DNA from 2 places in the Bacillus bruguierae genome. Region 1 is predicted to be linked to the other one. Evidence: a T-box and tRNA genes for the amino acid it is inferred to sense, from the RefSeq annotation. Region 1 holds a T-box; the other holds one or more tRNA genes.

Region 1 (12,804 bases):
CGATTGCGTTTCTTGGTAAATTTGCATTTGCTGCACTTACAGACTATATGAAGCAGAAGAAACAAGGGAAAGATCCTGTATTCCATGCAAGTTCTATCCCGGGACTAAAAAATGCAGAATGCTGGGAAGATCCAGTAATTGAAAAAGAAAAACAATTAGGTTAGTAACGCAAAGGAACATAGAGGCGGGACTCTATGTTCCTTTTTTTGTATATTTTTCCCTTTGAAAAATATATTGCTTTTTGTAAAGATAACGCTTACAATCAGTTTATGGATGAAACAAAATGATATCATTCTCATATTCCACAATAATTATTCAGTATAGAATTTCGTCTAATGCAAACGCTTACTCATATAGGAAGTAATTTGCATGTAAAGGTATTTATCTTTTTAATCTGAATTGTCAGACGTCTATCGTTAGACAACTGTTGCATCTTGGTAAATCAAACTACAAAATGGAGGATTCAAGTATGAAATTTGTCATGTTTCTTGTAGGACTAATTGCTGTATTTATACTAGCGTTTCTTGTAAGTAGCGATCGGAAAAAGATTAAATATAAGCCAATTGCTATTATGCTTGTTATTCAACTAGGATTATCATATTTCTTATTAAATACACAGATTGGATACTATTTAATTAAAGGAATTTCTGATGGATTTAGTACAATTTTAAAATTTGCGGACGCTGGAATTAACTTTGTATTTGGTGGAATGGTAAATAAGGGAGAATTCACATTTTTCCTTTCTGTATTACTTCCAATTATTTTCTTAGCAGTGTTAATTGGAATTCTGCAACATCTTAGAATTTTACCAGTCATTATTAAAGCAATTGGATTCTTATTAAGTAAAATAAATGGTTTAGGAAGATTAGAATCTTATAATGCAGTAGCAGCGGCAATTGTTGGCCAAGGGGAAGTATTTATTACAGTTAAAGATCAACTAAGTAAATTGCCAAAAAATCGTTTATATACACTCTGTGCATCTTCTATGTCGACAGTTTCCATGTCAATCGTTGGTTCTTACATGAAAATGCTTGACCCTAAATATGTTGTAACAGCACTTGTTTTAAACTTATTTAGTGGATTTATTATCATTCACATTTTAAATCCTTACGATGTAAAAGAAGAGGATGATATTTTAGAGTTACAAGAGGACAAGAACCAAACGTTCTTCGAAATGCTAGGCGAGTACATTATGTTAGGATTTTCAATTGCAGTTACAGTAGCAGCAATGTTAATCGGATTCATTGCATTGATGGCAGCAATTAACGGTCTATTTGATTCTATTTTCGGTATCACATTCCAAACGATCTTAGGATATGTGTTCTCACCATTAGCATTCATCATGGGTATTCCAGCATCTGAGATGGTAACAGCTGGACAAATTATGGCAACAAAATTAGTAACAAACGAATTTGTTGCGATGCTTGATTTAGGAAAAGCAGCTGGTGGTTTAACACCTCGTACAGTTGGTATCTTATCTGTATTCCTTGTATCATTTGCAAACTTCTCATCTATCGGAATTATCGCAGGTGCAACGAAGAGTATCGATGAAAAACAAGCAAATGTTGTATCTTCTTTCGGATTAAAACTTGTATACGGTGCAACATTAGTAAGTGTCTTATCAGCGATTATCGTTGGGGTTATGCTATAAGATAAAATAAAAAGCAATGAGCAGCGGGCTCATTGCTTTTTTTGTTTACTCAGCAGGCGGAGTAAATGTACGTTTTTCTAATTCGGCATCTAACATAAACAATGCGTTTGAATCGCTTGTAATTCGTTTTAATTTTTGAATGATGCTATCGAAAGATGCTTCTTCTTCTACTTGCTCATCAACGAACCATTTTAAGAAGGTGATGGTAGCATGTTCGCGTTCATCCCATGCAATATCAGATAGGTTATAAATACGTTTTGTAACCTCACGCTCGTGCTCAAGGGCGATTTCAAAAGCTGATAAAATCGATTCGTATTCGTTATTTGGATGATCAAATCCAGTAATGATTGCACGCTCACCGCGATCATTAATATAATTGTACAGCTTCATAGCATGGAAACGCTCTTCCTCTGCTTGTACAAGAAAGAAATTTGCAAATCCATCATAGCTCTCTGATGTACAGTATGCTGCCATTGCCATATACACATGGGCTGAGTAAAATTCAAAATTCATTTGATCATTTAGTGCTTCACGTAATTTTGGAGATAACATAAAAAGACCCCTTTCATATTATTACAATATAATCATATCATAGTTGAAAATAATTCTCATTTATTATTTGAATCGTTTGGAAAGTTTTTTCACGTGTGTTTCCATAATATCTTGCAAATCTAGGTTATATTTTTGCGCTAAAATTATAAGGTTTCCTAGTACATCTCCAAGTTCTTCTTTCAACTCTATTGTTAATTCTTCTTCGCTCTTCGTCGTTTCATCTGGGCGATCGCGGCCGATTTCGATAGCACGCACAACGCGAGAAACTTCGCCAACTTCTTCCGCTAAAAAATTAACGCGAATAAAAGAATTATATTGGGCCCAGCCCCGCTCATGATAAAATTGTTCCACCCATCTTTGAAATTCATTCGTATCCATCCTTTTCTCATCCTCCCAATATGTAGTATGATTACATTGTAGCATAACAATATATAGTTTTGGGGTGGAAGAATGAAACGGATTTGTGTGTTTGCAGGATCGAATGTTGGGGAGCGTCTAGAATTTCAAACAGAAGCTCGTCAGCTTGGAAAGATACTAGTTCAAAATAATATAGAGCTTGTATACGGCGGCTCTTGTGTTGGATTAATGGGAGAAGTAGCAAATCAAGTATTAGAGCTAGGGGGCCGTGTAACAGGCATCATGCCGCGTGGGTTATTTAGAGGAGAAATTGTTCACCACGGTTTAACGGAACTAATCGAAGTAGAAACAATGCATGAAAGAAAATCGAAAATGAGTGAACTTGCTGATGCATTTATTGCATTGCCAGGTGGATATGGAACATTTGAAGAGTTGTTTGAAGTTGTATGTTGGTCACAAATCGGGATTCATGAAAAGCCTGTTGGATTGCTCAACATTGCAGAATTCTACACACCATTATTACAAATGGTGGACCGTGCAGCAGCAGAAGGATTTATGAATCCATCAAATAAAGAATTGCTTGTTTCTGCACAAACAGCTAACGAATTATTTGTGGAGATGAAGAGTTACAAAAGACCAGTTATGGGTAATAAGTGGAAACAGTTAACATGATGAAAAACCGAGTGGAGTGTCCCACTCGGTTTTTTTGTATATTTTTCTTGTCAAATATTAGAAAAAGCGCCGATATATTGGCGCCGCCTTTCTTATGATCCAGCTTCACCTCCTAGCCCCTCATGTCTAAGAACCTTCCACACGAGAAGGTAAAAAGCACCTTCTGTGTGAAAGAACCTTAGCCAACGGGGCTAAACAGTCGGCTCCGCTTTTCTTATTGATTCAAGAATGCGCGCAGCATCCATGCGTGTTTTTCAAGTTCTGTGTAGATGCCAAGTAGTAGGTCAGATGTCATTTCATCGTCTGTATCTTGTGCGATTTCCATGCCTTTTTTTAGTTCGCTTAGCATCATTTCGTAGTCCTTCATAATCGCTTCGACCATCCCTTCTGCAGTTTCTCCGTAAGCTGCCTCTTGAACAGAAGATAATGTTAAGTATTCTTTCATTGTTGCTACTGGTTTGCCGCCAATTGCTAAAATACGTTCTGCGATTTCATCGATGTGCGTAGCTGCTTCTGTATAAAGTTGTTCGAATTTCTCATGAAGTGTAAAGAATTGAGGTCCTGTAACGTACCAGTGGAAGTTGTGTAATTTTGTGAATAAAACGTTCCAGTTTGCTACTTGTTTGTTTAATACTTCAATTACTTGTGTGTTCATGTAATCAATCCCCTTTTAAATTATTATACTGTTTGTTAATGTGGTCAATTTCTTTTTAAATTATTATTTTATACTATTTACTAATTTATAATAATTATAATGTAATAACAGGTATAAAATCAACTCTTTTTGCATATATAATTTTAAAATATTTTGTAACGCACATGTATGTTTAAAATAAGAGCTAATGTGACATACAGGTAACAAAGAGTAAAGAGAAAGGAGAATGAAAATGCAGCTCCCATTTCAAAGGATATATCAACAAGCTGGGAACTGGTATGTACTTGATGACGATTTTCCATGGGATATAAATCAAGTAAAGAGAGATGTTTTCTCGTTAATTGAACGACGTGAGGTACCTGTTATTTTCTGTGATACGTGCGAAACGAATGATGTGTTAATACGATTAGGAGAAGAGGAAGAAGAATTTTTATTTCCTTTGAGCGGATTTTATCATAAAGAAAAGCGGCTCATTTTTGTTTGTATGTGGGAGAAGTATGAGAATGTATTAGAAACATTGTTGCATGAGTTTCGGCATGATATGCAGCATGAACATAAGTTATTGTATGTTGGGGATGAAATGTATGAAAAGCGGTGGATTGAAAAAGATGCAAGGGTATTTGCGAAGAGAAAGCTGAGAGAATATAGGAGAAGGTATGTGAACTAAAACATAGTATATACTATGTTTTAGTTTTTAACTTACAAAAAGAAAGTAATTGACATTTATTAAGTTTAGTTCTAAACTGTAGTTACAAAGCTTAGTGAGACGAATCAACATGTAAAAGATGAGATTTGTCTGCTGCACAATTTAATGAATTAGTATAAATCGGACAGGGGACATACAGAAGTAGTTCCCCCGTAAGAAAGTTTTTAAGCAATCCAATTTTGTAAGCTCACTCGTGAGGAGCAGAAGCAACTGCTGGAATTATTAAGAAAGTTACAGTTATAAAAAATTTCAAATAAATATCTCAAATTCGAGATAATATGAGGTGAAAAATATGTTTAAAAAAATTGATCATAAACAAATGGGAAGAGCAAATCACGGTTGGTTAAATACACATTTTCATTTTTCATTTGCAGATTACTACAATCCAAATAATATGAGATTCGGTGCACTTCGTGTTATTAACGATGATTTAGTAGCAGCACAAACAGGATTTGAGATGCATCCGCACCGTGATATGGAGATTATTTCTTATGTAGTAGACGGGGCATTAACACACCAAGATAGTATGGGAAACCGCGGAACAATTGAGCGTGGACATGTGCAATATATGAGTGCTGGAACAGGCGTCTTCCATAGTGAACACAATTTAGGCGATGAAACATTGCGTCTGCTGCAAATTTGGATTTTACCAGACCGTGCTGGTCATACACCAAATTATGGTGAATTTAAATTTGATTGGGATAAACGTGAGAATACATGGTTCCACATGGTTTCACCAATTGATGGCGGTGCACCGATTGAAATTCATCAAGATGCAAACTTGTACTCTCTTGCTTTAGAAAAAGGAAAAGAGATTGTGTTCTCAGTTGGTGAAGGGCGTCAAGCTTATTTGGTTCAAATTGAAGGAGGCGGCGTTGTGAACGGTGAAACATTAGGGACGAGAGATGCAGCAGAAGTAATTGCGGAAGATATTCACATTCAAGCAACGGAAACAGCTCATTATTTGGTAATTGAGATGAAGAAACAATAATTGTAATAAGCGAGTAGCGTCTAAAAAGGACGCTACTATTTTTTGAATATTCTGTCGAAATTTTCTAAAAATTCAATTAAAGGTTATTGCTAATTTCTCTAGAACTGTATAAAAGTGTAAAACAATTTAGGGATGGGGAGTGTTGTTTTTGAAAAAGAAGGTTCTATCTTCAACGTTAGCTTTGTCTATGGCTTTAGGAGCATTTGCGACATTAGGTACGTCACGTACATATGCAGATGAGCAAAAAATTCAATACAACCAAGAGTTCCAGACACCATCTTATATTGGGGAAGAGTGGAAAGCACCGGAAGGATTAGATAAAAAAGAAACGGTGTTTGAGTATTTAAAAAGTAAAAAAGATATGTTTAAATTAGCGGGAAATATTGAGAAACATTTTGAGGTCGTTAGCGAAGAAAAAGATGCAGAAGCAGAAACAACACATGTGAAGCTTATTGAAAAACATAATGGTGTTCCTGTATATGGATCTGATCAAACAGTAACGCTAGATAAAGATAATAATGTAAAAGCATTTTTCGGACAAGTTATTCCGAATTTAGAAAATAAAAATATCCCATCATCTGCGAGCATTTCAGAAGATGAGGCCGTAAATATTGCAAAGGCCGGTATTGAGAAAGAAATTGGAAAAGTAGATAACTATGATGGTATTAAGAAAGATTTATATGTATATGAAAAAGATGGACAATATTATCTTTCTTATCTTGTAAAAGCATCTACTTCAAATCCAGCACCAGGCTATTGGCATTATTTTGTTGATGCAACAAACGGAAATGTAATTGAGAAGTATAATGCGATTGATCATATTACTGGGTTTGGTTACGGTGTATCAGGAAATCGCACAATGTTTGAAATGTCCCGAAATGAAAAAACAGGTGCTTTTCACTTATTTGATGGTACGCGTGGACAAGGTGTTCATACATTCGATGCGAAAAATATGAATCCATATTTATTTGATTTACTGTCGCAATGGTTCGGATATACAGGGTATGAAGTTGAAAGCAAAAACAAATTCTTTGAGGATAAAGCAGCTGTCGATGCTCATGCTAACGCTGCGAAAGTATACGATTATTATAAGAAAACATTTAATCGTAATTCTTATGATAATGAAGGGGCAAAATTAATTTCTACTGTTCACGTAGGGAAGAACTGGGATAATGCAGGGTGGAACGGTATCCAAATGATGTACGGAGACGGTGATGGAAAAGAATTTATTCCATTCTCAGCAGGACTTGATGTTATTGCGCATGAGCTCACTCACGCAGTAACAGAGTACTCTGCAAATCTAGAATATAGAAATGAATCTGGCGCATTAAATGAATCGTTATCTGATATTATGGGTGCAATGGTTGACCGTGATGATTGGGATATGGGAGAAGATATTTATGCACCAGAGATGCGAGGAACTGTACTGCGTTCTTTAAGTAATCCGGCTTCTATTCCAAATCCATTAAAGCCAAGTGAAGGCTACCCTGATCATTATAGTAAGCGCTACAAAGGAACGATTGATAATGGCGGTGTTCATATTAATAGCAGCATTAACAACAAAGCGGCATACTTAGTTTCTGAAGGTGGTACGCATTACGATGTTACTGTAAATGGTGTAGGCCGCGAAGCAACAGAAAAAATTTATTACCGCGCTCTTACAAAATATTTAACTGCAAACTCAAACTTTAGCATGATGCGCCAAGCTGCAATTCAAGCGGCTACAGATTTATATGGCCAAAATTCTAAAGAAGTACAAGCTGTAAAGAAAGCATACGATGCAGTAGGTGTAAAATAAAGTGAAACTTCCGTCAGTGGGGATTCTTCATCCACCACTGATGGAAAGCCCGCCCAATCGGGCTTTTACGGGCAGTTTTCTTCCTGGTTTTCCTATCCTTTACTGCCCGTTAATGCGGGGTAAGAAACGAAAAGACCTGATTTCATATCAGGTCTTTTTTATCGTTTAATCACGAATGCCTAATGCAATTTTAGCAAATCGGGACATGCGATCTTTTGTCCATGGCGGATTCCAAACAACATTTACTTCAATTTCATTTAATTCAGGAACATTTGTTGCTAATACCTTTTTGACATCAGATACGATTTGTCCAGCCATTGGACAACCAATAGAAGTCATTGTCATTGTAATAACAGTATTATGTTGTTCGTCAGTTGTAACATCATATACTAACCCAAGATTTATAATATCGACGCCAAGCTCAGGATCAATAACAGCTTCTAAATTGGCATATACTTTATCTTCCAAAGTTTGAGACATATAAGCACCTCTAATAATAATTGATATTTGTTCTCATTATAATGGATTTGCAATAAAGATGCAGTGATCTAGCTCATAGTATTTTTCATATAGAAAAAAACATTCTGTGTTATGAGGAATGCCTTTCTATATATTTTTGGCGATAAGTGTATAAAGTCCAGGGATACGATCTTCAATTCCGTTCGGAGCATGAGGGGGGAAGACCCATTTTTGTTTTGGACCGCATTCTTCTGTGAGCTCCTCGATGCGGAGTCCCGATTGCGCAATTTTTGTTACAATTTCGCCTAATGTCCATCTGCGAATCATGTTTTTGGGTAAAGAGTTACGCTCTGCTTCTGATAAGAGCATACTGTAGGCTACATCTACTTCGATTACATCTTCATGAAAATAATTGCCACTTGCAACTACTTCGTTATTTTCTATTTGCACTAGTTTTGTGTACAGTGGATGATAGTCGCGTAAAATAAATGTTCCACCTTGTTTTAGTAATTGAGAAATGATTGTAAATAAAGGCTTTAAATCTATGAAATAGTGGAGCACACCAAGCTCGAGTAATACTACATCAAATGAGCCGATTGTTTTTTTGATATGGAGCACATCAGACACAATGTATTCAATATGTGTTTTGGTAGCTGCGGCAAGCTCTCTCGCATATTTTGCGTTGCTCTCTGAAATATCGACGACCGTTACCTCTGCTCCTAGCAATGACAGAGCAACCGCCTTACTCCCTTTTGATCCCATTAGATTTATAATTCGTTTTCCTCGTACATCATCTATGTAAGGCAAATAATAAGCGACTTCAGCAGCGGGATTTTCTCGTATTTGTTTTCCGTAAGAATACGGCGTTCCGTGGCGATTTGTCCAAGCTTCATAAGCTGATTTGTTCCATCCTGTTTTATTCATTGCACTTAATTGTTGTTGATTCAATCCTATCGCTCCTTTCTGTGAAGGTATATAGTTTCCTTATAAAGGTGAAAAATCCTGCTTTTTATTTACAAAAAGTTTGATTTTTCTGTACAATTTTCATACAATGTATATTACATATGAAAAGCGTTGAAGAGGAAAAGTAGAATGACCCCATTCTTTCCAGAGAGCTTCGGGAGCTGAAAAGAAGCAAGAATGATCATTTGAACAATGGCCTCTGAGCTTCGTCCTGAACTTATCACTTGATAATAGTAGGCGGCGACGAGCGTTGACTCTCGTTATCAAAGTCACAGTATACGAGCAATGATTGCTCCGTACTTGTAGAGGTCAATTGTGTGAGCAATTGACGAAATAAGGTGGTACCACGACTGTATATACAGCCTCGTCCTTATCTTTTTAGAAGATAAGGACGGGGCTTTTTTATTTTTAAAGGAGGAATGTAGGATGAATATTTTTATTGGAGGCGCTTGGCCATATGCAAATGGATCGCTGCATCTTGGTCATATTGCTGGTTTACTGCCAGGAGATATTTTAGCTCGTTATTATCGGTTAAAAGGGGACAATGTGTTATATGTATCGGGAAGTGATTGTAACGGTACACCGATTACAATTCGCGCTAAGCAGGAGAAGGTAAGTGTCAAAACAATTGCGGATCGCTATCATGAAGAATTTAAACGATGTTTTCAAGCGCTTGGTTTTTCATATGATTATTATGCTCGTACTGACTCTGTTTCTCACCATCAAGTCGTTCAGAGCATTTTCTTAGAGCTTTTAGAAAAGGGATTGATTTATAAAAAGACAGTAGAGCAAACATACTGTGAGACTTGTGTACAATTTTTGCCAGATCGTTATGTCGAAGGGATTTGTCCGCATTGCGGTGCAGGTGCGCGTGGTGATCAGTGCGATGCATGTTCTGCTATTTTAGATCCGATAGATTTGCTAGAGAAAACATGTAAACTGTGCGGCACTGCGCCGATAATTAAGGAGACAGAGCATTTTTATTTTGCATTAACGTCATTACAACAGAAGCTAGAAGAATATGTAGAAGCAGTAAAGAAAAGCGGTACGTGGCGTGAGAACGCTCTGCAATTAACACTGCGCTACCTACAAGAAGGTTTACAAGACCGTGCTGTTTCAAGAGATTTACCAATTGGTGTGAGAGTTCCTGTTTCTGGATACGAGGATAAGAAGGTGTATGTGTGGATCGAGGCTGTGTCTGGTTATTATTCAGCAAGTAAACAATGGGCACAAGAAACAAACAGTGATGATTCACCATTTTGGCAAGAGGATACACGAACGTATTATGTGCACGGCAAAGATAATATTCCGTTTCATACAATTATTTGGCCAGCTATTTTGCAGGGAATACAAGTGAAAGCATTACCTGCATATATTGTTTCGAATGAATATTTAACAGTTGAAAAAAGAAAGTTATCGACGAGTAAAAACTGGGCTGTTTGGGTTCCGGAAATTTTGAAGGAATATCATCCGGATTCGATCCGTTATTTTTTAACTATAAACGCACCTGAAAATCGAGATACGGATTTTTCATGGCGGGAATTCATTTATAGTCATAATAGTGAATTGTTAGGAGCGTATGGAAACTTTGTAAATAGAACGTTGAAGTTTCTTGAAAAATATTATGAGAATACTGTACCGACTGGTCAAGTGAATGAGGAAATGGAAGAAAAGCTAAAGGGATTATACGTTGAAGTAGAAGAGTCTATTGAAAAAGCGCATTTTAAACAAGCGCTAGAGACGATTTTTGAACATATTCGCTACGCGAATAAATATTTCGATGAAAGGCAGCCGTGGAAGCAAATAAAAGAGGATAAGATAGCGTGCGATGATACAATGAGAAACTGTATTCACCTTATCGTGAATTTTGCCCGAGTATTAAAACCGTTTCTTCCGTTTTCGTCTGCACAAGTGCAACAAATGTTAGGAGTTTCCCAGAACGGATGGAATTATACGGTGGAAAGCCCAGTTCGTATTTTGAATGTGTCACCGTTATTTGAACGCATTGATGTGAAGAAAATTGAGGAAGAAGTGAAAAAGTTGAACGAATCTTTTCGTGATAGATGAGAAGTGGAACTCGCTTTGGTTCAACGTTTGTGCAATAAACGAATGAAGATAAGTATTGTTTAGTAATTTGCAGAATGTTTTCTCCTTACAAAAATGTAAGCTTATTGTAAGTTATTACAATAGCAGTTTTCTAGAAGTTTTTATACAATAAAAATACAAACTAAGTACGTTATAGAAGATTGCGTATCAGCAGGAAAAGGAGAGGTCGACATGGAATGGATTCACGAATTATTTCAACAGTACGGCTACTATGTTGTACTTGTTGGACTACTGTTAGAATATATTGCACTTCCGTTTCCGGGAGAGCCAACATTAGCTTATGCGGGATATTTAGCGCATACAGGTGAGTTACACTTACCATTATTAATCTTCTTCTCCTTCTTAGGGACAAGTGTTGGGATGACAATTCAATATTTTCTAGGGAACAAGCTTGGTATGCCATTTATTCAAAAGTATGGCAAATATGTTTTTCTAACGCAGCGCAAAATTGATTTAACGCGAAAGTGGTTCGATAAGTATGGGTATTCCTTAATATTTATTGCGTTTTTTATTCCTGGTGTGCGTCATTTTACAGGATATTTTGCAGGAATTATTAATTTACCATTTCGCCGCTTTGCGGTAACAGTCTATAGCGGGGCTTTGTTTTGGGTAACGTTCTTCTTAGTAGGCGGTTATTGGTTAGGTGGCAACATAGATGCAATTTTTGGATTGCTTGAAGATCATATCGGAAAGATTATTATTGGTATTGTGGTGATTGTGGCGGTATGTGTAGCTGTCCGATTCCGTAAAGAAATTAAGCGTGTGTTTGCACACACAGTAAATTAAAATGATCCATTTCATGTTGAGAAAGGCAGTGCTTCTGTTGAGAGAAGCGCTGCCTTTTTGTATAGGTAAGCTAGTGTGTTGTTCATTATCGGTAAGAACAGAAATGTATGTAGTTATAATATAAAACCAAAGGTAGGAGAGACCCAAAAAACAGAGATAACAGAGAACCAAAAAGCGGTAGTACATATTTGTATAAAGCTCATTGTAATTGCTACTACATTCTTTTTTAATACACTTATAACAAAAAGTAAGCTGTAAATGATGATAACAATACTCCAAAATGCATTGATAGAAATTGTAATAGGCAGTGACTCTTCAGGTATTCCAAGAATGAGGAACAAAATAGGTGTCAAAACCATAAGAAAGGGAATACAAGCTAGCAGGGTAAAGGGTATACTTCTATCACGAATACCTTGAATTACTAATAGAAGTGCAAATAATATAATCGACAAAAGTAATAATGCCATAATACATACTCCTCTTCATAATAAAAGTGTAATTTTACACTTTTATTGTAAGTTATATTATAGAATATGTAAATACGTTAAAAAATGATGATATGAAAAATAATACAAGCACATTTTTGTTATGAATTGTTTGTTAAAAGGAAAAGGCCAAGTTTATAGAGTGATATACAAGCTTCTGTTGTTGATAAGATTATGCATAACTTGTTGGCATATAGAATGGTGAAACTTGTATTTATAGCGATTCAGTTAAAAAAACAATAGAAAAAGGCCACCCTTCCTCAAAGCTAACTGAGTTAGGATGGCCTTTTTCCTCTTATTTCTATAATTAGCGGTAAACAGCCTTGCTATTAAGAATTACTTTCCGCCTGAACATGACTGTCATCTTGTAGCAACTGAAAGATATCTGCCATGAAAAATGCGATAAACCAAGTCCAAAGACCATGGAAGAAGGCTGTGCTAATCTGCAGCGGTAAGTCATAATTCGTTGTTGAAAATGATATACAAGCGCCGACGATACCGATCATTGTTAAAAGCGTCGTTTTTCTAGCATTTTCTGCCTGGTTGAAAAAGAAGAAAATAAACGAGCCTAAAACGGAAGCGCTTACAACGGAATCAATACCATTAATATATAAATTTTTACC
Region 2 (12,804 bases), on a different contig from region 1:
GTGAATCAGAAGGCTCTACGGCATATATTTTGATATCTTTATACTTCTCTTTTAATACTTCGCCGGCACCTGTAATTGTTCCACCTGTACCAACACCTGAAATGAATGCATCTAATTGATCACCCATCTGCTCAACAATTTCCGGACCTGTAGTTAAACGATGAATTTCTGGATTTGCGTCATTTTGGAACTGTTGAGGCATAAAGTATCCATGTTCTTTCGATAACTCTGTTGCCTTACGAATTGCCCCGCCCATCCCTTCTGATCCTGGCGTCAACACTAATTCTGCTCCATAAGCACGCAATAAATTACGACGTTCAATACTCATCGTTTCCGGCATAACCAAAATTGCTTTATACCCTTTGGCCGCCGCAACCATTGCTAAACCAATTCCTGTGTTTCCACTTGTCGGCTCAATAATCGTATCGCCTTCTTTTAATAATCCTTGTTTCTCAGCAACTTCAATCATCGCTAAAGCAATACGGTCTTTTACACTGCTTCCAGGGTTCATGAACTCTAATTTCAAATAAATATCTGCACTACCCTCTTCTGCAATGCGGTTTAATTTAACAATCGGCGTTTTTCCGATTAATTCTGAAATTGATTGTGCCACTCGCATCTCCGTCACTCCTAACACCAAGTATTTTCATTGGATTTATGTACATTTTGTCAAAAAGAAGGTTATTTGTCAATCTATTTAGATGATTCAAAATAGACAAATAACCTTTTTCTTCCTTACAAACTTTCTATTAATTTTGTTATATCTTCTTTAGAAAAGTTATATCGTTCATTACAAAAATGACAATGTACTTCTGTCTCTTCTTCTTCATCACGCACTTGCGTTAATTCAGTTTTTCCTAAGCTTATTAATACGCCTTCAATACGCTCACGAGAACATGTACAATTAAATTGTACATCCATTGTCTCTAAAATTTTCACATTTTCCTTTCCTAACAACTCATATAGTAGCTCTTCAGGAGTTAGACCTTGTTCAATAAGCTTAGAAACAGGTGGGATTTTTTGCAGGCGCTCTTCAAGAACCGAAATTGTCTCTTCTTGTGCATCAGGCATGATTTGTAAAACAAATCCACCTGCAGCTAAAATACTGTCATCACCATTAACAAGAACTCCAACACCAACAGAAGAAGGTGTTTGCTCAGAAACAGCAAAATAATACGTGAAATCTTCTCCTAACTCACCTGAAACAAGCGGAACTTGACCAATAAATGGCTCACGCATACCAATATCTTTAATAATTGTTAAAAATCCTTCCGTCCCTACAGCTTCATATACGCGCAGTTTCCCTTGCTCCGTCGCTTCAAAATCAACATGCGGATTCGTTACATAACCACGTACATCCCCATTCGCATGTGCATCTACTAAAATTGGACCAAGAGGACCATTACCCTCTACCTTAATTGTAAGCTTCTGATCCCCCTTAAGCATTGCACCCATCATTGTACCTGCTGTTAAAGAACGACCAAGTGCTGCAGAAGCAGTTCTCCATGTATCATGACGTCTTTGTGCTTCACTCACTGTATTTGTTGTGTGAACACTATAGGCACGCACTTCTCCATTAAACGCTAGCGCTTTTACCAAATAATCTTTCATTTTCATTTATTCACCTTTCTCTTGTTGTAAATTCGCATTTCGCTCATATAACATATATAAACCTTTAAGCGTTAAAAACGGATCGACAATATCAATAACTTTCGATTCCTCTGCAATTAACTTTGCTAACCCACCTGTTGCAATAACAGTCGGTTCTTGTTTAGCTTCCTCTTTCATTCGCTTTACAATACCTTCTACTTGTCCAACATAACCATATAAAATACCCGCCTGCATTGCACTTACTGTATTCTTTCCAATGACACTACTTGGTCTTGTAATTTCAATACGAGGAAGCTTTGCCGCTCTACTGTATAATGCTTCTGCCGAAATCATAATGCCAGGTGTAATTACCCCACCCATATAATGCTTATTCTCGTTAATATAACAATATGTAGTTGCTGTTCCAAAGTCGACAATAATAAGAGGACTTCCGTATAACTGAATACCAGCTACCGCATTTACAATACGATCGGCCCCCACTTCACGCGGATTCTCATACTTAATATTTAAGCCCGTTTTAATTCCAGGTCCAACTACAAGAGGCTTAATTTTAAAATACTTCTCACACATACGCTCTAAAGCAAACATAATAGGTGGTACAACAGAAGAAATAATAATTCCTTTTATATCATGAAAACTAATTCCTTCATGTTCAAGTAATTGTTTTACGAGCATCCCATATTCATCTTCTGTTTTATGACGATCTGTTTCCATACGCCAATGCTGAAGAAGTTTACCATTTTCAAACACACCAAGTACCGCATTTGTATTCCCTACATCCAATACAAAAATCATATTCTCACCACTTATCTTATTTAATGTATATTTGTGCAATATGTACAAAATTTATCCCGCTATTCGCGGGCAGTAAGACCCCCCCACCTCATGATTCAGAGAAAAGCATTGTCCAGATCTAGCGGCTAGAATCTCCGGTCGTTTCGCTCCCTCGGCCGAGGCAAAAAGCGCCTCTCTGTCGCGCGCGTGGGCGTCCTGCGATTCTGGGTGAGCCGCTTCCGCTTTTCTAAAGAAGATAGGTGTGGGACAACTGCCCGTAAAAGCCCGATTGGTAAGGGCTAATAATCAGTGGGGGATAAAGAAAACCCCCACTGATTAAAGTTTCACTTTATCCCGCTGCTAGAAGTTTTACTTTACAACCTCATCATACCATATTTATACACCTGTTCAGCTTTCCTATCCTCATCATTTTACAAAAATCCATTTCCTTTTTTCAATGTTTAAGTCCAGTTACATCATAAAGAAAAAAGGAGCGACAATTGTCACTCCTTCGGTTCTTCTTTATCTTCTGGCACTTCATCTTCTTTTTTCGTTGTGATGTTTACCTTTACATCACTTTCAGAAGATGTTTTACGCTCCGGTAATGTACCATGTTCACATAAATGATTGATTTGCTCTGCATCTAACGTTTCTACTTCAAGCAACGTATTTGCGATAATATCAAGCTTATCACGGTTTTCAGTAAGAAGTTGTTTTGCACGAGCATAACATTCTTTCATAATGCTTTGCATTTCCATATCAATTTCATGTGCAATTGCATCACTATAGTTTTGCTCAGAATGGAAGTCTCTTCCTAAGAACACTTGACCGCCTTGTGAGCTACCGAATTGCATTGGTCCAAGCTTATCACTCATACCAAACTCAGTTACCATGCGTCTAGCTATTCCAGTCGCACGTTGGAAGTCATTATGAGCTCCTGTACTTACTTCTCCAAATACAATTTCTTCAGCCACTCGTCCACCAAGTAGACCCGTAATTTTATCAAGCAATTCTGGCTTTGTCATGAAGTAACGATCTTCTTTTGGAAGCATTACTGCATATCCACCAGCTTGACCGCGCGGCACAATCGTTACTTTATGAACAATATCCGCCTCATCAAGTACTACCCCAATTACAGTATGCCCTGCCTCATGGAATGCAACGATATTACGTTCTTTCTCAGAGATAACACGACTTTTCTTAGCTGGACCTGCAATAACGCGATCCGTTGCTTCATCAATATCACTCATATCGATCTTCTTCTTATCTTGTCTCGCCGCTACAAGAGCTGCTTCATTTAATAAGTTTTCAAGATCAGCACCAGAGAACCCTGGTGTACGCGTTGCAATAGCACGTAAATTAACATTTTCATCTAACGGTTTATTGCGCGCATGTACTTTAAGCACTGCCTCACGACCATTTACATCTGGACGGTCCACTGTAATTTGACGGTCAAAGCGTCCTGGACGTAATAACGCTGGGTCAAGAATATCAGGTCGGTTTGTTGCAGCAACGATAATAATACCTTCATTAGCTCCGAAACCATCCATTTCTACAAGCAATTGGTTTAATGTTTGCTCACGCTCATCGTGACCACCACCAAGACCTGCCCCACGCTGACGACCTACCGCATCAATTTCATCAATGAAAATGATACAAGGTGCGTTTTTCTTTGCATTTTCAAATAAGTCACGTACACGAGAAGCACCGACACCAACGAACATCTCTACAAAATCAGAACCACTAATAGAGAAGAATGGAACGCCAGCCTCACCTGCAACAGCACGTGCAAGTAATGTTTTACCTGTCCCTGGAGGTCCAACTAATAAAACACCCTTTGGAATACGAGCACCAATCTCTGCAAACTTACGAGGGTCTTTTAAGAATTCTACAACCTCAACAAGCTCTTGCTTTTCTTCATCCGCTCCAGCTACATCTCTAAAACGAACCTTTTTCTTATCATCATTGTATAACTTCGCTTTACTTTTACCGAAGTTCATAACACGGCTACCGCCGCCTTGCGCTTGGTTAAGTAGGAAGAAGAATAAAATGAAGATAATTACAAAAGGAATGATGGAAGTGAAGAATGTTACCCAAGCACTTGTTTCTTCTGCTGGTTGATATTTCACTTCTGTACCTTGTGCTTTGTCATTAATTTTCTTTTGTAATTCTTCAGTGTTAGGGGCATAAGTTACAAACTGTTTTTCCTGACTCTCAGTACTCAGTTGCCCCTTTACTTCAAATACACCATTTTTCGGTTGAAGTTGTACATTACGAACCTCACCCTTTTCAAGTTTAGCAATGAATTTATCGTAGCTAATTGGTGTTGTTTTTTGCTGTGAACCATTAAAATAGCTCACAATACCAATTACCGCTACAAATATAAGTAAATAAAAGATGGTATTACGGAACATCCGATTCATCCCTAACCTCCTCTCACAGCATACAAACTATAATAGTAAATAGTAACATAGAAAAACTTTCCTATCCAATTGTTATGCTTAATATTATTAATTGGAATATACGCTCGGTTTTAATACACCAACATAAGGAAGGTTACGATATTGTTCCTTATAGTCTAATCCATACCCCACAACAAATTCGTGTGGAACAGTAAACCCAACATAGTCTGCTTTAAGATCAACTTTTCGGCCAGTTGGCTTATCTAATAACGTTACAATCTTCACAGATTTTGCTTTACGATATTTAAATAAGTCTACTAAGTAGCTTAATGTAAGACCGCTGTCGATAATATCTTCTACGATTAAAATGTCGCGTCCCTCTACAGAAGTATCTAGGTCTTTTAAAATTTTTACTTCACCAGTTGAAACAGTAGAATGACCGTAGCTAGATACAGCCATAAAATCCATTTCAAGATATGTATCTGTTCGTTTTAATAAGTCTGCCATAAATGGCATTGCACCTTTTAGTACACCGATTGCAAGAGGTACTGTGTTTTTATAATCCTCTGCAAGAATTGCACCTAACTCTCTTACTTTTTCTTGTATTTGCTCTTCAGAAATTAATACCTTTTCAATATCTTGATTCATCATTTCATTATCCTCCTGGAAGACTCCTTGCTTTTGTAATGAATAATAATATATGTATCCTTATCTACTGTTTCTTGCGAAATAGCAAATGCAGATCTTTTCAACAATGGAACCCAAATAATATTCCCACTCGCATCACAAACAATTGGCCAGTCTGCTCTTTTTTCCTTCGGTACTTTCGCCTCAATAAAAATAGACTTTATCTTCTTCGTACCATTCATACCTTGAATTGACATTCGATCGCCGTTTTCTCTCGGACGAACAGTAAGTGGCGATGTTATTTCATTATGTTTTGCAACAAACATCATCTCATTCACCATACTAGGGACACAATCGCTAATCTCTACTACAAACTCATCACCATTTACTAATGTTACCTTTCCAGGCACTTGTAAAACATGAGGAGCGAAAGCATTTTTTTCTTCCCTAAACCGAAATTTACATTCTTCGTATGTACGAACAATCTCCAATCCATTCGGGAACTGAAGCATACCAGAAGGATGAGTTCGTTTGAAAAACTCGATCACCTTGTCAATATGTACAGAAGAAAGCGAAGATGGAATTTTATATTCATAAAGATAGTTTAATATTAGTTGAATCCCTCTCCTTTGTAAAGGTATAGGCATAGATTCAAATACAGGAATTGATAAGACAACTCTTTTTGTGTCTTTTTCCTTAATTACTTTATTCATTTTTTCAAAAGCTAATTCCTGCAAATACGCTTCATCCTCTTGCATAAACTTGCTAAAAGCTTGAAAACGCTCATGAACATTTGGATTTTCCCGTTTTAAATGAGGAAGAACATGTTTCCGTAATCGATTCCTTGTATAAGTTTCTTTTGTATTACTAGGGTCAATACGAGGGACAACATCCTTTCTCTTACAATAATCAAGAACCTCTGCTTTCGTTACTGCTAACAAAGGCCGAATCAAAAAACCTTTATCGAAAGCGCGTTTCGCAAGAATTCCAGCATAGCCTTTCGAAGTACTTCCACGCACAAGACGCATTAAAACCGTCTCAATTTGATCGTCACCATGATGACCAAGAGCTACATACTGTGCATTATATTTTCTCATTATTCTTTCCAAAAATGCATATCGGCATTCTCTCGCTGCAACTTGTGCACTCATTTGATTTTGTTTTTGATACTGCGTCACATCAATTTGTATTGTTTCACAGATAACATTAAGATTTTCACACAAGTTTTTTACAAATTGTAAATCTTCCTGTGATTCCTCACCACGAAACATATGGTCAACATGTGCTACTACAATTTGCAATTTTTTCTCTTCACGCTTCTCTAACAAATAGAAGAAAAGCGCTAAAGAATCAGGCCCTCCTGATACACCAACAATAACCGTAGAATGCGCTTCTAATAAATTATGCCTTTCTACAAAAGCATCTACCTTTTTAACAAATTCATCTTTCAATGCTGCAATCACCTTTCATTGAGCTAAAACGATAGCATACCATTGATATAATGGTACAACTTTTACAAGCTTTCTGCAAAACAAAGATGTATAAATTTCACAATTTATCTTACATACGAATTTTTTCTTTGCATGCAGAAATAAACAAAAGTAAATATACATATATAACAAACAGGCCTCAAGTATATCCCTGAGCCCTGATACTTTCCTCTTTTAAATCAAAAGAACAGTAAGCTATTAATGTTTTCGCTTCTCAAAATTGTAAGAAACGAAAAGAGGCATGTAGAAAATAACTATCCACAATTTTCATCAGGGGAAAATAAAGCCCCCCTGATGATGGAAGTTTCATTTTATTGCGCCTGTTTACTAACAATAGGAATCGTAGCCCATTTCGGCATATTCTTTTTTACTTTCGCTACAACAATTGTCATGTCATCATTGATATATCCATTATCAGTACGAATAACATCTTCCATAATAATATCAGCAATCTCTTGTGGATCTTCCGTTTCTAATTCTTTAATCTTCCGTTTCATCCACACTTCATGATTCTCTACATGTTTCGCACCTTCAAAAATCCCATCGCTCATCATGATTAAAATATCACCAGATTTTAATTGTTCGCCAACAACATCCACTTCAAAGTCTTCAATAATCCCCATTGGTAAATTACTCGCTTCTATTTTAAATACCTGATTGCCACGCTTTACAAAACTTGGTGTAGAACCAATCTTTAAAAACTTAGCATTTGCATCACGCAAATCAATCATCGCTAAATCTAATGTTGTAAACATTTCTTCCGTTGTCCGCAGCGAGAGAATTGAATTGATGGATTTAATTGCAATTTCCTCATCAATACCTGATTGCAATATTTTTTGCAACAACTTCACCGTCTCTTTACTTTCCATATGTGCCCGTCTCCCATTCCCCATCCCATCACTAATAGCAAGCGCATATTTCCCCACACTTAATTCCATCATGGCATAGGAATCACCAGATACAAATCCCCCTCCTTTAGCTGCTGTAGCAAGGCCTGTATCTACAGAAAATGTTTTAGCTGAACCAAAGGATACTGTACTGTAACCATTTGGATACGCTGATTGTTCTTCATGTTTCACAACAACTGTTTCATGTAAAATATCAGACAGCATTGGAGCAACGAGCTTTTCACATTCCCCGTACTGATTACATGCAGCAGGAATCATCATTTCAATATCAACGTTCCCTCGATCTAAACAATAAATATCAACATGTCCAATCTCTACACCAAAATCACGAAATGCCTGTAAAATTTGTTCCTCTTGTACTTGATGATTCTCTCTTTCCTTTTGAATTTCTTTCGAGAAATCTGCCATTACTTTCGAAACACCCATAAGTTGCTCAGCAACAATTTTACGATTATCACGCATTTGCTTCCTTAACTTTTGTCCCTCATAAAAGTATCCTAATTCATCTTCTATTAAACCTGTTACTTTCGCTCCTCTCACGCAGTATTTTTCAAAATCACGGAGCAATTTACGATTACTTTGTAATGTACCTTCCTCTGTTTCGTTCATAAGTTGCTTCATATAGTCGTACGTTTTATCAAAATTCACAACCCAACACTGATCCTTCTTAAAGCACGTCTGACATGTCTTAGCGGTAATTGTACTTAAAAACAAATCCGTCTCTGTGTCCTGATCCTCATCTTCTACATATCCATATATAGAAAAGCTATTAGACAATGCTTCAAACACATTTGCAAACTGATTAATTTTATTTGCCGTTACATCACGCATTCTTCTCAAATATTGTTGTTGATCATTAGAATGCTCTTGTGTTCCTGGCATATACTTAGAAAGACGTTCAACGATGAACTTAGGTGTTAATAAAAACAATGTAATCGCCACTACCGACTCTAATAGCGTCATTACAATACTTGTTTGTTTATCTACGTATAATGTAATTAAACTTGTTCCAATTAATAAACCTAAACTTACCCCTATCCGTTTCCCTTCTTTTAGTAAGCCGCCTAACAATCCAGAAAACGCCAGTAAACTTAATTGATATAAACTCGCTACATTTGCTAAACTTAAAATTAGACCCGTTACAACACCCACAGTAGAACCTGTTGCCGCTCCTGCCACAAACGCGAATATTAATACTAAATATCTCGTAAAAATATGCTGAACTGATAAATCATAAACAAACCAATCTGTTGTACCCGTTAATACAGATGCTAGCAATATAATTAAGCAAACAATTTCTTCTGTTTCTAATGATTGTTGTTTTCCTTTTCGTTCCATTAAAAGAGGGGCACTTTGCAAGAAAATCATTGTTAATACGAAGCTTAACCCTGCTTCAATTGTACTAACAAGCAAATCATACATACCAATGGTTTCTTGTGCAAAATAAACAACGATAAGATGGGCTGTTAATGCAGAAATAAATACTTGGAACGGGACAAGCCCAATCGTCTTATTTGTAAAACGACTAAAGAAAATATTATAGATGAAGAATGTAAATATAGATGCAAAGGCAAAGAATAGATTTTCTAATGAAACCGAAAACGCGCCTGCCATTAAAGCGAGGAACGCAAGAGCCATTTTATCACGTTTCATCACATATACAGCAGCGAAAAACGGCAAAGCAAACGGTAAAATGTTCGTTAAAATATATGCTCGTCCTAAAAGAAAACCAACTAACGCAACCACAAATCCCCAACGAAAGAAAATTTGTTCCAATTTCATCCTCAATTTGCTTGTCCACTTTTCAGCTGTCATTTGCCCACAACCTATAGCAAGCGCACCAGAATTTGGATTGACAGTATTCCTTCCTGCTCTTGGCATATTTTGAACACCACCTGCACATTTTATTACTTGTAATTATAAAATGTACTTCGCGGAGTTTTTGTCAAAATAACAGTTGGCAGCACAATAATTGTTCGACTTTTTATACAAAATAACATCATATATATACAGAGTTACACGTAAATCCCTTAACTGATTATTGAATATTCAAAAAATATTAGTTGTTTTTGTAGAAGAAGCGCATAACTTTACAAATCCTTAACATAAAGTGAAACTTCCCTCATTTTTTCATCAATTGGGATAACTGCCCACAAATAATGGAACAAAAAAAGATCATGCAAATTATGCATGATCTTTTCCAATGATGACCCGTACGGGATTCGAACCCGTGTTACCGCCGTGAAAGGGCGGTGTCTTAACCACTTGACCAACGGGCCGTTAAAATATATAGCGGCGGAGGGGATCGAACCCCCGACCTCACGGGTATGAACCGTACGCTCTAGCCAGCTGAGCTACACCGCCATGTCGTATTTAACGGACAATTAGTATATTATCTTAAATAGCATTCAAAGTCAACATGTTTTTAAATATTTTTTATTGTTTTTTCTATATGCTGTTTTCGCCATAAAAAAAGCACCCTGAGTGAACACTCTGGGTGCTTCTCTTTATTTTAAAATAAACAGCAAGTTTTACCCGCGACGAGCGCCACGGCCGCCACGTTTTGACTCCGTATTACGCTTTAAAGAAGTTAAACGATCTTCACTGTCTTTTAAAAAGCGAGCCATCTTTTGCTCAAATGTTTCTTTTTGGTTACGGTTGTCACCGCCACCGCGATTGTCTCTGTTAAAAGAGCGATTACGCCCAGGACGTCCAGCGCGTTGATTATCACGTTGTTCACCTTCTGTTTTTTCACGTTCTTTCGCTTTTTTAATAGATAAACCAATTTTGCCGTCTTTCTCAACATTAATAACTTTTACTTCTACTTGATCGCCTACTTTTAAGTGATCATTAATATCTTTCACATAATTATCTGCAACTTCACTAATATGAACAAGACCAGTTAATCCTTCTGGCAGCTCTACAAAAGCCCCAAAATTCGTAATACCTGTTACTTTACCTTGTAACTTGCTGCCTACCTCAATTGACATAAAAAAAACGCTCCTCCTTAGTGGTTAAAAAGTCAAATTTTACTTCATTATATATAATCTTAAAATATAGTGTCAATACAACACCTACTACTTAGAAATGGGAAAAATTATCTCCTCGGGCTTTGAAAAGTAATAATCTCTTCTAGCAATCTCTAAAACATAATTCTCATCATGTAATTTTTGGATTTCATCTTTCAACTGCTTTCCTTTCGTCGTTAGCACATTTGTTTCTTTTTCCAGTTCTTTTACTTTTGCTTCTTTAGCGTTAATCGTACTATTTTGTTTATAGAACGTCACACTGAGACTTACAATAACTATAAAAGCAAAAGCAAAAAATAAAGCTAATCGACGATAAATGCGTCTTCTGCTTCCGTTCGATTGTATTATATGTTCTTTAACAGACTTTGGATTCTGTTCTAGTACATACCTTTGCTTCAGTTCCCTCATTTCCGAGGTCCCCCTAACTTCTTTTTTATAAGTTCCCAAATTAGGAATATATGCTTCTTCATTTTCTTGAAATATTTCAAAAGTCCTGCTTGTCTCTTTATAAAAATTTTAACATGATTAGGGAGAGGTTTCCATATAACAAGGCAAACAAATCGAACAGGGATGAAAGTAATTTTCCATACTAAACGTAATATTGCTATAATAACTTTCCATAAACCGGTTCCAATTCCAATTAAAAGACGAAATAAAAATAGCACAAATGCTATAATTAAATGAATCAAAATCGTAATTGGCTTAACAATAAATAATTGGACAACACGAACACAAAAATAAAATGTTTGAACAAAAATGTAAATTAAAAGGTTTAATACTTTCATGTACAATGACTTTAACAAACTTTGATATGCTGCAAAACCACAAAGTAATGCTAAAAATACATACATACGTAACTCTGCTTCATTTACAAGTAACAATACATAGAACACAGCGAGAGCTTGGCCAATCCAAAATAAAATATCATAAATAAATACGAGCCAACGCTTTCGCTCCCCGCGCTTCAAAAAACGGTGATATGTATCTAAAGCTGCTCCAAGCGAAGCGCCCATCCCAATCATTGAAAGCATTGTATATAATTGAACCGTTAAGCTCATTTAAACAACTTGCTAAAGAATCCTTTAGCTTTCTCCCCTTGATGCTCGTCAATGTAAGCCATCTCATATATTTTCCCTTTAATGGACACAAGCCCTTTTTCAACATCAAGGTTTTTCATTTGTAGATTTTGACCGCGTATCGTTAAAAAGCCCATAACTGTTTCTAACAAAAATTCTTCACTATCAAAACTTTCTACTTGCTTGACTCCTGTAATATCAAGAACACGTCTTCCTTTCATTACGATATCATGTTCTACAGTAACATTTTGTTGATTAGAAGACGACATTGAATATCCTTTGTTCACGTCCATCCCCCCATAACTTTATACTAGTATCAATGTATGAGGGGACAAAATTATTTAGAACAAGCTATCTTCCGCTTTTACTTCAACTTTCTCTTCACGAACAACAGTATATAAGTTTGCAGCATCTTCTTTTTTTGTCGTTTCTTTTAATTCATTAATTTTTACCGTAACAACTTTTTGACCAAAACGAATCGTTAATTCATCTTCTACCTTTACAGTCGAGCTTGCTTTCGCAGCTTGACCATTAATCATAATTCGACCTTGATCTGCAACTTCTTTTGCTAGTGTTCTTCTTTTGATAAGACGAGAAACTTTTAAAAATTTATCTAAACGCATAACGACTCCCCCTTATTCATTCTCTATTCGCTTTGCTTCTTCCCATAATGCATCGAGCTCTTTTAAAGAAAGATCTTTCATTTCCTTCTCTATACTAGCAACCCTTGCTTCCATATATAAAAAACGGCTCATAAATTTTTCATTTGTCTTATGAAGCGCTTCTTCTGGATTGATTTTATAATAGCGAGCAATATTTACAAATGCAAATACCAAATCACCAAATTCCGCCAACATTTTCTCTTCATCCATAGCTATCACTTCACG

Evidence for each region. The T-box of region 1 lies ahead of metG (methionine--tRNA ligase). A T-box ahead of a tRNA ligase gene usually reads a tRNA of that ligase, here a tRNA-Met.
Region 2: it encodes a tRNA-Met, which carries the amino acid that the T-box ahead of metG (methionine--tRNA ligase) is inferred to sense. The anticodon was not compared.

The regions. Positions count from the first base shown of each region.
Region 1 covers NZ_JBAWSX010000003.1:326,695-339,498, forward strand. Annotated here, with positions in the region: gene WAZ07_RS08260 (alanine/glycine:cation symporter family protein) at 1-164, shown strand, start outside; gene WAZ07_RS08265 (NupC/NupG family nucleoside CNT transporter) at 470-1,651, shown strand; gene WAZ07_RS08270 (ferritin) at 1,697-2,203, opposite strand; gene WAZ07_RS08275 (MazG nucleotide pyrophosphohydrolase domain-containing protein) at 2,267-2,581, opposite strand; gene WAZ07_RS08280 (LOG family protein) at 2,654-3,232, shown strand; gene WAZ07_RS08285 (Dps family protein) at 3,447-3,887, opposite strand; gene WAZ07_RS08290 (DUF3920 family protein) at 4,120-4,554, shown strand; gene WAZ07_RS08300 (pirin family protein) at 4,886-5,584, shown strand; gene WAZ07_RS08305 (M4 family metallopeptidase) at 5,733-7,382, shown strand; gene WAZ07_RS08310 (metal-sulfur cluster assembly factor) at 7,548-7,862, opposite strand; gene WAZ07_RS08315 (class I SAM-dependent methyltransferase) at 7,989-8,789, opposite strand; T-box leader at 8,907-9,179, shown strand; gene metG (methionine--tRNA ligase) at 9,231-10,871, shown strand; gene WAZ07_RS08325 (DedA family protein) at 11,082-11,696, shown strand; gene WAZ07_RS08330 (hypothetical protein) at 11,810-12,163, opposite strand; gene WAZ07_RS08335 (DUF3938 domain-containing protein) at 12,511-12,804, opposite strand, start outside.
Region 2 covers NZ_JBAWSX010000025.1:29,499-42,302, reverse strand. Annotated here, with positions in the region: gene cysK (cysteine synthase A) at 1-619, opposite strand, end outside; gene hslO (Hsp33 family molecular chaperone HslO) at 736-1,611, opposite strand; gene WAZ07_RS24620 (type III pantothenate kinase) at 1,618-2,406, opposite strand; gene ftsH (ATP-dependent zinc metalloprotease FtsH) at 2,889-4,808, opposite strand; gene hpt (hypoxanthine phosphoribosyltransferase) at 4,896-5,438, opposite strand; gene tilS (tRNA lysidine(34) synthetase TilS) at 5,435-6,865, opposite strand; gene spoIIE (stage II sporulation protein E) at 7,216-9,693, opposite strand; tRNA gene WAZ07_RS24595 (tRNA-Glu) at 10,020-10,091, opposite strand; tRNA gene WAZ07_RS24590 (tRNA-Met) at 10,103-10,176, opposite strand; gene WAZ07_RS24585 (S1 domain-containing RNA-binding protein) at 10,344-10,802, opposite strand; gene WAZ07_RS24580 (FtsB family cell division protein) at 10,890-11,249, opposite strand; gene yabQ (spore cortex biosynthesis protein YabQ) at 11,246-11,899, opposite strand; gene yabP (sporulation protein YabP) at 11,896-12,186, opposite strand; gene WAZ07_RS24565 (RNA-binding S4 domain-containing protein) at 12,259-12,540, opposite strand; gene yabN (bifunctional methyltransferase/pyrophosphohydrolase YabN) at 12,553-12,804, opposite strand, start outside.